Regions from separate parts of the Streptomyces sp. OZ13 genome, predicted to be linked through region 1. Evidence: riboswitches for the same ligand, from Rfam matches in the RefSeq annotation. Region 1 holds a riboswitch; the other holds the start of a gene.
What was found. Region 1 has a riboswitch for cobalamin ahead of ACTMTU_RS18080 (energy-coupling factor ABC transporter permease). Riboswitches for the same ligand answer to the same signal wherever they lie in the genome.
Positions count from the first base shown of each region.

Region 2: another riboswitch for cobalamin. It lies ahead of ACTMTU_RS33550 (cobalamin biosynthesis protein); the one in region 1 lies ahead of ACTMTU_RS18080 (energy-coupling factor ABC transporter permease).

Region 1 covers NZ_JBQHCZ010000007.1:32,810-37,802, reverse strand. Annotated here, with positions in the region: gene ACTMTU_RS18100 (Cmx/CmrA family chloramphenicol efflux MFS transporter) at 1-353, shown strand, start outside; gene ACTMTU_RS18095 (energy-coupling factor ABC transporter ATP-binding protein) at 410-1,288, opposite strand; gene cbiQ (cobalt ECF transporter T component CbiQ) at 1,285-2,034, opposite strand; gene ACTMTU_RS18085 (energy-coupling factor ABC transporter substrate-binding protein) at 2,038-2,445, opposite strand; gene ACTMTU_RS18080 (energy-coupling factor ABC transporter permease) at 2,442-3,131, opposite strand; cobalamin riboswitch at 3,162-3,357, opposite strand; gene ACTMTU_RS18075 (PTS-dependent dihydroxyacetone kinase phosphotransferase subunit DhaM) at 3,452-3,862, opposite strand; gene dhaL (dihydroxyacetone kinase subunit DhaL) at 3,859-4,485, opposite strand; gene dhaK (dihydroxyacetone kinase subunit DhaK) at 4,542-4,993, opposite strand, start outside.
Region 2 covers NZ_JBQHCZ010000023.1:37,500-42,492, reverse strand. Annotated here, with positions in the region: gene ACTMTU_RS33565 (class II aldolase/adducin family protein) at 1-13, opposite strand, end outside; gene ACTMTU_RS33560 (anion permease) at 223-1,452, shown strand; gene ACTMTU_RS33555 (hypothetical protein) at 1,465-1,686, shown strand; cobalamin riboswitch at 1,811-1,956, shown strand; gene ACTMTU_RS33550 (cobalamin biosynthesis protein) at 2,046-2,999, shown strand; gene ACTMTU_RS33545 (cobyric acid synthase) at 2,996-4,504, shown strand; gene ACTMTU_RS33540 (putative cobaltochelatase) at 4,593-4,993, shown strand, end outside.

The DNA of each region.
Region 1 (4,993 bases):
CGTTGCTCCTCATCGGCTGGCCGGCCCTGGCCGTGCTGGCCGACAGGCCGGTCGCTCTGCTCACCCTCGTGTTCGTCCAGGGCGCGCTGTCGTTCGCGCTGGGCAGCACGCTGATCACGCGGGTCCTGTACGAGGCCGCGGGAGCCCCCACCATGGCCGGCTCCTACGCGACCGCCGCACTCAACGTCGGTGCTGCCACCGGTCCCGTCGTCGCCGCGACCACCCTCGGCACCCCGGCCGGGGACCTCGGGCCGCTGTGGGCGAGCGGACTCCTCGTCCTGGTCGCGCTACTGGTCGCGATCCCCCTGCGTGGTGCGATCGCAGCCGGCCGCGGCAGCGAGGTGCTCCGCTGACACCCGCTGTGAGTGTCGGCGCGTGGCAGCTTCCGGACTTCCGCATCACGCCCGGATCAGACCTGCGCCCCGTCGTGCCCCGGCGTCGTGACCCCCCGGGTCCACGCCGCCAGGGCCTCGGGCGTACTGGGCCCCTCGTCGGAGGGGCCCAGCAGCCCATGGGCGCGGAGCACCTCCGCGACCGCCGTGCCCCACGGTCTGCGCAGCCGTGCCGAGTCCAACAGGGCCTGATCGGAGAGGAGTTCACCGACCGGACCGGTACGCAGGCCGTCCGGCGAGAGCACGGCCGCGTCGTCGGCCCAGCGCAGCGCCAGGTCGACGTCGTGCGTCGCCATCACGACCGTCGTCCCGGAGGTGCGCAGCCGGCCGAGGACATCGAGCAGCCGCTCCTGGCCGTGCGGGTCGAGTCCGGCGGTCGGTTCGTCCAGGATGAGCACCCTCGGCCGCATCGCCACGGCGCCCGCGATCGCGGCCCGTTTGCGCTGGCCGTACGAGAGGAGATGCGTGGGCCGGTCCCGCAGCGCCACGATGTCCATCGCGGCCAGTGCCTCGTCCACCCGGGCCCGTACCTCGTCCTCGGCGAGGCCGAGGTTCATCGGGCCGAATGACACGTCCTGCTCGACCGACGCCGCGAAGAGCTGGTCGTCCGGGTCCTGCACCACCAGCTGCACCGTCGTACGGAGCCGGGTCAGACCGGCCCGGTCGTAGGTCACCGGCTCGCCGTGCAGGCGCAGTCGGCCCGTCGCGGGCCGCAACCCGCCGCTCAGCAGCCGCAGCAGGGTCGTCTTGCCGCTGCCGTTGCGACCCAGCAGCGCCGTGGAACGGCCCTCCGGGAGACCGAGATCGACGCCGCTGAGCACGGCGGGCCCGTCCTCGTACGCGTAACCCGCGTCGACGAGCTCCACGACGGCCGGTCCCGCGGGGGAGTGGTTCACGGCAGACACCTTTCGAGCACGAGAGTGAGGGCGACGATCCCGGACAGCAGCGCGGCGACCATGGCGAGGAACGGTCGCGAGACCGCCGCCCGCGGTACCAGCACCCGCAGCGTGCCGTCGTATCCGCGGCCCGCGAGCCCGGCCTGCAGCCTGCCTGCCCGGTCGAAGGCGCGCACGAAGGCGGTCGCGCCGAGGCCGGCCAGCGACCGCCAGGCGGCCGCCCTGCTGGCATGGCCGAGACGGGCGGCCTGCGCCTGGCGGATGTGGGAGACGGCGTCCAGCAGCAGGAAGCTGATCCGGTACATCACGAGCGCCACGTCCACCACGGCCGGCGGCACGCCGGCGCGCACCAGCCGCGGGAGCACGTCCGACACGGGTGTCGTGAACGCGAACAGCAGCACACCCAGCGACGCGGCGGAGGTGCGCAGCAGCAGCCGCGCCGCGTCCCCGGGCCCGCCGGGCGCGAAGGCCACCATGCCGTCCGGACCGCCCACCGCGAACAACAGCGGTACGGCTCCGGTGACACAGAACCCGAGCGGGACGCGGAACGCCCGCCACAGCTGGCGCGGTGCCACACCGGCCGGTCCGAGCAGGATCACAACCGTCGCGGCGGCGACGAGGACGGCACCCGGCCAGGGCGGCAGACAGACGGCCGTGACGGTCAGACCGAGACCGAGGACGGCTTTTTCACAGGGGTGGCGGCGGCGCCAGCGACTGCTGTGCGCCGCCGCGTCGATCGGCAGCATCCGCTAGGGCGCCGTCGTCGTGGTGTCCGGGCCCTCGCTCCGCGACCCGGGGACGGAGGGGGCGGTTGCCGCGCCGTCCGGCGTCCTGCTGGCGGCCCGCTCGGCCGCCGCCCGCTCCTCGCCCTGCCGACGGCCCTTGCGCAGCCCGAAGTAGTACGCCAGGACGCCCGCGCCGAGCGCCGCCTGGAGGGAGAACAGCGCCGACTCGATCTCGCCGGACGGCGGTTCGTACAGCGGGGTGAACCACGGCTCGTAGTCCGGCTCGAGTTCCGTGATCGCCGCCTCCGCCTCGCCGTCGGCCCCGGTGAACGGCTCCTCCTTGTGGTCTCCGAGCCCCAGGACGAGCGGCAGCACGGCCAGCGCCGCGACGGCCAGCAGCAGCAGGGTGTTGATCCTCGCGTTACGGCTCATCGGGCCGACGCCTCCTTCTTCGCACCCGTGACCAGCACACCGAGCCTGGTCAGTTCACCCTTGCTGGACCGGCTGAGCAGCCGCATCACCAGCACGGTGAGCAGTCCCTCGCTCACCGCCAGCGGAAGCTGCGTGACGGCGAAGATGCCGCCGAACTTCGCCAGAGCGCCGGGGATGCCACTGCCCGGGTCGGGGAAGGCCAGCGCCAACTGCACACTGGTGACGCAGTACGTGGACAGGTCGGCGACGAACGCGCCCAAGAACACGCTCACCATCAGCGGCACGTCGAAGCGGCGCAGCAGCCGGTACACCCCGTACCCCGCCCACGGCCCGACGACCGCCATGGAGAAGACGTTGGCGCCCAGCGTGGTGAGCCCGCCGTGGGCCAGCAACAGGGCCTGGAACAGCAGGGTGATGGTGCCGAGCACCGCCATGATCGGCGGTCGGAACAGAATGGCCCCGAGGCCCGTGCCGGTCGGGTGCGAGCAGCTACCCGTCACCGACGGGATCTTCAGCGCCGAAAGGACGAACGTGAACGCCCCGGACGCGCCGAGCAGCAACGTCGACTCCGGATGGGACTTGACCTCGCGGTTCAGGGCGCGTACGCCGTGGACGACGAACGGGGCGGACGCGGCGCCCCAGGCGACCGCGTGCAGCGGGGGCAGATACCCCTCGGCTATATGCATGATGTGGGAGACCCTCTCCAGCACCTCGTGGATGGACAACGCACCCTGGCCGGTCTCCTGGCTGACGGGTCATGCCGCCCGGACTCCGCCTTCCCGGGCACCGCGCGTACACGCGGTGTCCCAGTGGCTCCCCGTGAGGGGGTGGAGCCGGACTTCCCGATCACAGTGGCGAGGGCCGCACCGGTACCGCACCGGTTTCCCGAACACCAAGGCCCCGTGACAGTAATGCGCCGACCAGCGACATCACAAGCCGCGCACGGGCGCACCGGCGGGCGGCGGGGTGAGCCGTTCGCCACATCCGCCGCCGCGCCGCCCGTCCGTCACTGCTTGCGGTAGCCGTACGCCTCCGACGCCGCGGCCTCCACCGCGTCCAGGCCGGCGCCGGCGGAGGCCGTCACCACCGCCGCGACCGCGCCCTCCACGAACGGGGCGTCCACCAGGCGGGTACCGGCGGGAAGTTCGTCACCTTCGGCGAGCAGCGCCTTGACCGTCAGGACGGCGCTGCCCAGGTCGACGAGGACGGCGACGCCCGCGCCGCCGTCGACCTGCTCCGCCGCGGCCGTGATCAGTTCGGAGCTGGTGCCGAGGCCACCGTCGGGCGTGCCGCCCGCCGCGGCGACCGGGGCCGTACCGCCGCCGCCCGCGAGCCCTTTTGCCAGTTCGGCGACCGCGGTGGCGACCTCCCTGCTGTGCGAGACCAGCACGATGCCGACCTGCTTGCCGTCGCTCATCCGGCCGCCCCCTCCGCCGGGTCCGCCGTCTCGGCGAGCGCCGCCAGCAGCAGCGCCGACGACGTGGCGCCCGGGTCCTGGTGGCCGATGCTCCGTTCACCGAGATAGCTCGCCCTGCCCTTGCGGGCCTGCAACGGCACGGTGTCCGACGCCCCCTGCTCCGCCGCCTCGCGGGCCGCCGCGAACGACTCCGTGCTGTCGCCGAGCGCCGCCACCGCCGGTTCGAGGGCGTCCAGCATCGTCTTGTCACCGGCCTTCGCCCCGCCGAGCTGGGCCACCGCGGCGACGCCGGCCCGCAGTGCTTCGGCGAGCTGCCCAGGTGTCACCGCGGCGTCGTCCCCCAGCGCTTTGCCGGTGCGCCGCAGCAGCGTCCCGTACAGCGGGCCCGACGCCCCGCCGACCGTCGACACCAGCTGCCGTCCGGCGAGCATCAGCACGGCGCCCGGCGTCGCCGGGGGCTCCTTCTCCAGCACCGCTGCGACGGCCGTGAACCCCCGTTTGAGGTTGCTGCCGTGGTCCGCGTCGCCGATCGCCGAGTCCAGCTCGGTCAGTCGGTCCGCCTCCCGGTCCACCGAGACGGCGACCGCGGCCAGCCAACGGCGGAAGAATTCGGCGTCGAGCACAAGCACTCCCTGGGATCGGTCGGTTCGAACGGTGTGATCTCGAGGCTCCAGCGCTCTCAGCGTCCCCATCGCAGCGCCGGAGTCTGCACCGGCGCGTCCCACAGCCTGAGCAGCTCCTCGTCCACCTGGCAGAGCGTCACCGAAGCGCCGGCCATGTCGAGAGAGGTCACATAGTTGCCGACGAGGGTACGGGCCACCGCCACGTCCCGCTCCGCCAGCACGCGCTGGACCTCGGCGTTGAACCCGTACAGTTCCAGCAGCGGCGTCGCGCCCATCCCGTTGACCAGGGCGATCACCGGGCCGGAGGGCCGCAGGTCCTCCAGCACGGCGTCGACGGCGAAGTCGGCGATCTCCCGCGACGTCATCATCGGGCGCCGCTCCCGCCCCGGCTCGCCATGGATGCCGATGCCCAACTCCAGTTCGCCGGGGGGAAGATCGAAGGTGGGGCCGCCCTTCGACGGCGTGCTGCACGCGCTGAGCGCCACGCCGAAGGTGCGGGAGGAGTCGT
Region 2 (4,993 bases), on a different contig from region 1:
CCTCATCAGTCATGCCCGCGATCCTTTCAGGCGAGGCCGGCGGGCACGGGGACACGGAGGGTGTTCGAGTGGCTGCGGGGAGCGCCGCGGGGTCCGAAAACGGACAAGCGGAATCGGCCGGCATCACTTGGGGACACCGCAGCGCCCGACCCAGTTCACCTTCCGTTCATCCAGGTTGCTTACGGTCCTCGCGTCAATGACGTCAAACGATTGCCTGGGTAAATGGAACACATCACGCTGCTGCTCGCGATTGTGATCGTGACAGCTCTCGTGTTCGATTTCACGAACGGTTTCCACGACACCGCCAACGCGATGGCGACGACCATCTCGACCGGCGCTCTGAAGCCCAAAACCGCGGTGGCCATGTCCGCCGTTCTGAACCTCGTCGGTGCTTTTCTCTCCGTGGAGGTCGCCAAGACGATCTCCAGTGGACTGGTCGACGAATCAGGCATCACACCTGAAGTCATCTTCGCGGCGCTCGTCGGCGCCATCCTGTGGAACCTGCTCACCTGGCTGGTGGGCCTGCCGTCCAGCTCGTCGCACGCCCTCATGGGCGGCCTGATCGGCGCCACGGTCGCCTCGGTCGGCTTCGGCGGCGTCAACGGCGGCGTCGTCGTCACCAAGGTCCTGATCCCGGCCGTCGCCGCGCCGCTCGTCGCCGGCCTCGCCGCGATGCTGGCGGCCCGGCTGACGTACAAGATCGGCAAGAACACGGACCCGAAGGCCACGGCGAAGGGCTACCGAGCCGGGCAGATCGCCTCCGCGGGCCTGGTCTCCCTGGCGCACGGCACCAACGACGCCCAGAAGACGATGGGCATCATCACGCTGGCCCTCGTGGCCGGCAACGTGGTCGCCCCCGGTTCCAACCCTCCGATGTGGGTCATCGTCTCCGCCGGTGTGGCGATCGCGCTCGGCACCTACCTCGGCGGCTGGCGCATCATCCGCACCATGGGCAAGGGCCTCACCGACCTCCAGCCGCAGCAGGGCTTCGCCGCCCAGACCAGCGCGGCCAGCGTGATCCTCGCCTCCTCCAACCTCGGCTTCTCCCTGTCGACGACGCACTCGTGCTCCGGTGCCGTCATGGGTGCCGGGCTCGGCCGCAAGGGCGGTGTGGTCCGCTGGTCCACCGCCACCCGGATGTTCGTGGCCTGGGGTCTGACCCTGCCGGCCGCCGGTCTCGTCGCGGCGGCTTCCGAGTACGTCACCAAGCAGGGTGACTGGGGTGTCGCGGCCGTCGCCGTCTTCCTCGTCGCCTCCTGCGTCGCGATCTGGTTCATCTCGCGCCGTCAGGTCGTCGACCACACCAACGTCAACGACGTGGAGGAGGAGCCCGCGGGCGTCGTCACGACCGCCATCGCGGCCGTCACCCCGCCGCCCGCCGGTGACCTGAAGGCCACCATCGCGGCCCCGGCCGAACCCGAGACCGAGTCGCCCCGCCCGGCCACGGTGTAAGGAAGTAACGGAATGAAGATCGACTGGACTGCTCTCGGCTCCGTTTTCGGCGTGAGCCTCGTCGCCACCGTCGCGCTGGTGGGACTCTTCACCCTGGGCATCGTGGGCCTCACCAAGCAGGAGGCGGCCACCCGGGCCGGAGGCTCCGGCGCACTGGCCCGCACCGGCGCGTACGCCTGTTTCGCGCTCTGCGCGGCGGCCGTGTCCTACGGGATCTACCTCATCGTCGTCTGACGACCGCACCGCCCTTCGACGGCCGGGCCGCGAGCACCCCCGGGTGTTCGCGGCCCGGCGGTCGTGTGTCCGCCCGTGTGGGGCTCGGCACACTGTCCCGCCGCAGGTCAAGGGTGGGTTGACGGGCGTTCGCGGGCGTGGTGGACTGCCGGGGCCAACAACGGCGGCAGAAGAGGAAGTCCGGTGCGAATCCGGCGCGGTCCCGCCACTGTCACCCGGGATGAACGGTCCCGGGGAGCCAGGAACTCTCACCGCCGGTCACGTCGAACCAGGGCGCGGACCCTGAGTGAGGACTTTTCGCATGCCCGGACGCGGTACAGCCCTGTCCGTCGGACACCACCCCTGGGATCGCTGATCCCATGCGTGCCGACCGAGTCTTCGTGTACGGCGCCGCCGCCGGCCTCGCCGGCGACCTGCTCCTCGGCGATCCCCGCCGCGGGCATCCGGTCGCCGCGTTCGGACGGGCCGCGAGCGCCGTCGAGCGTGTCCTCTGGCGCGACCACCGCGGCCGGGGCGCCCTGCACACCGCTGTGTGCGCCGGTGGCGCCGTCGCGGCCGCCGTGCTGGCCTCCCGCGCCGTACGCCGCTCCCCCGCCGCGTCCGTCGCCCTGACCGCCGCCGCCACCTGGGCGGTCGTCGGCGGTACGACCCTGGGGCGGGAGGCCACGGCCATCGGCGACGCGCTGGCCGCAGGTGACGTCGAGGTGGCCCGCAAGCGGCTGCCCCACCTCTGCGGACGCGACCCGCAGGCCCTGGACGAGCAGCAGATCGCCCGCGCCGTCGTCGAGTCCGTCGCGGAGAACACCTCCGACGCGGTCGTCGGGGCCCTGGTGTGGGGGGCGCTGGCCGGCGTGCCCGGGCTGGTCGGCTTCCGGGCGGTGAACACCCTGGACGCGATGGTCGGCCACAAGTCCCCCCGCTACCTGCGGTACGGCTGGGCGTCGGCCCGCCTGGACGACGTCGCCGGGTGGCCCGGCGCCCGGCTGACCGCGGTCCTGGCGGCCTTCTGCGGCCCGGACCGGCGTGGAGCCGTACGGGCCTGGCGCGCGGACGCGGCCAAGCACCCCAGCCCCAACGCGGGCCCTGTGGAGGCGTCTTTCGCGGGTGCCCTGGGCGTGCGGCTGGGCGGTTCCCTCTCGTACGGCGGGCGGGTCGAGCACCGGCCGGTGCTCAACAAGGCCGGGCGCGCGGTGGAGTTCGGTGACATCGGACGGGCGGTGCGGCTCTCGCGCCGGGTCGGCCTGCTGACCCTCGCCGTCTGCGCGGCGGGGCGGGTGCTGCGGCATGGCCGCGGCGGAAGGAGGCCGGCATGACCGGTGGGGGGCTGCTCGTCGCCGGGACCACCTCGGACGCGGGCAAGAGTGTCGTGACCGCCGGGATCTGCCGGTGGCTGGTGCGCCAGGGCGTGAAGGTCGCGCCGTTCAAGGGGCAGAACATGTCCCTGAATTCGTTCGTGACGCGCGAGGGCGCGGAGATCGGGCGGGCGCAGGCCATGCAGGCGCAGGCCGCGCGGGTGGAGCCGACCGCGCTGATGAATCCCGTCCTCCTCAAGCCGGGCAGCGACCGTTCCAGCCAGGTGGTGCTGATGGGCCGGCCGGTCGGCGAGCTGAGCGCCAAGGGGTACCACGGCGGCCGGCAGCGGGAGCTGTTCGAGCCGGTGATGGCGTGCCTGGAGGAGTTGCGGGGCACGTATGACGCCGTGATCTGCGAGGGGGCGGGCAGTCCGGCCGAGATCAACCTGCGCCGCACGGACATCGTCAACATGGGCATCGCACGGGCCGCCAGGCTGCCGGTGCTCGTGGTCGGGGACATCGACAGGGGCGGCGTCTTCGCCCAGTTCTTCGGTACGACGGCGCTGCTGAGCCCCGAGGACCAGGCCCTTGTGGCGGGCTACCTGGTCAACAAGTTCCGCGGTGACGTGTCGCTGCTGGAGCCGGGGCTCGAGATGCTGCTCGGGCTGACCGGGCGGCGGACGTTCGGGGTGCTGCCGTACGCGCACGGGCTCGGTATCGACGAGGAGGACGGGCTGCGAGTGTCCCTGCGCGGCGCCGTGCGGGAGTCGGTGGTGGCCGCGCCCGTCGGTGAGGACGTGCTGCGGGTGGCGGTGTGCGCCGTCCCGCTGATGTCGAACTTCACGGACGTGGACGCGCTGGCGGCGGAACCGGGCGTCGTGGTCCGGTTCGTGGACCGGGCGGAGGAGCTCGTGGACGCCGACCTGGTCGTGGTCCCCGGCACGCGCGGCACGGTGAAGGCACTGGCGTGGCTGCGTGAGCGCGGCCTCGCGGACGCCCTGGTCCGGCGCGCGGCAGAGGGCAGGCCGGTGCTCGGCATCTGCGGCGGCTTCCAGGCGCTGGGCGAACACATCCAGGACGACGTCGAGTCGAGGGCCGGCGCGGTCGACGGGCTCGGGCTGCTGCCCGTACGGGTGCGGTTCGCACCGGAGAAGACCCTCGCCCGGCCCGTCGGCGAGGCGCTCGGCACACGCGTCGAGGGATACGAGATCCATCACGGCGTCGCGGAGGTCCTCGGCGGCGACGCCTTCCTCGACGGCTGCCGGGTGGGCGCCGTGTGGGGCACGCACTGGCACGGGTCGCTGGAGAGCGACGGCTTCCGGCGGGCCTTCCTGCGGGAGGTCGCCGCACAGGCGGGCCGCCGTTTCGTGCCCGCGCCGGACACGTGCTTCGACGCGCTGCGCGAGGAGCAGCTGGACCGGCTGGGGGATCTGATCGAAGAGCACGCGGACACGGGGGCGTTGATGAGGCTGATCGAGGAAGGGGCGCCGGCGGGACTGCCGTTCATCCCTCCGGGCGCGCCGTGAGAGCGGTCGCCGGGCAATCGGCCCGCCGGCGAATCCGGCAGGGCACAGGCGAGCCGCTCCGCGGCTCCAGCGAAGGAGTGATCAGGCGATGAGCACCCCCTATCCGTTCACCGCGGTCGTCGGGATGGACGACCTGCGGCTGGCCCTGCTGCTCAACGCGGTCAGTCCGGCGGTCGGCGGCGTGCTCGTGCGCGGCGAGAAGGGGACCGCCAAGTCGACCGCCGTGCGGGCGCTCGCTTCCCTCATGCCGGACGTCGACGTGGTCGCGGGGTGCCGGTTCTCCTGCGCCCCCACGGCCCCGGACCCGGCGTGTCCGGACGGCCCGCACGAGGCGGGGCCGGGAGTGGCACGGCCGACGCGCATGGTGGAACTGCCCGTCGGCGCTTCCGAGGACCGGCTCGTCGGGGCGCTCGACATCGAGCGGGCGCTCGCCGAGGGCGTGAAGGCGTTCGAGCCCGGTCTGCTCGCGGACGCGCACCGGGGGCTGCT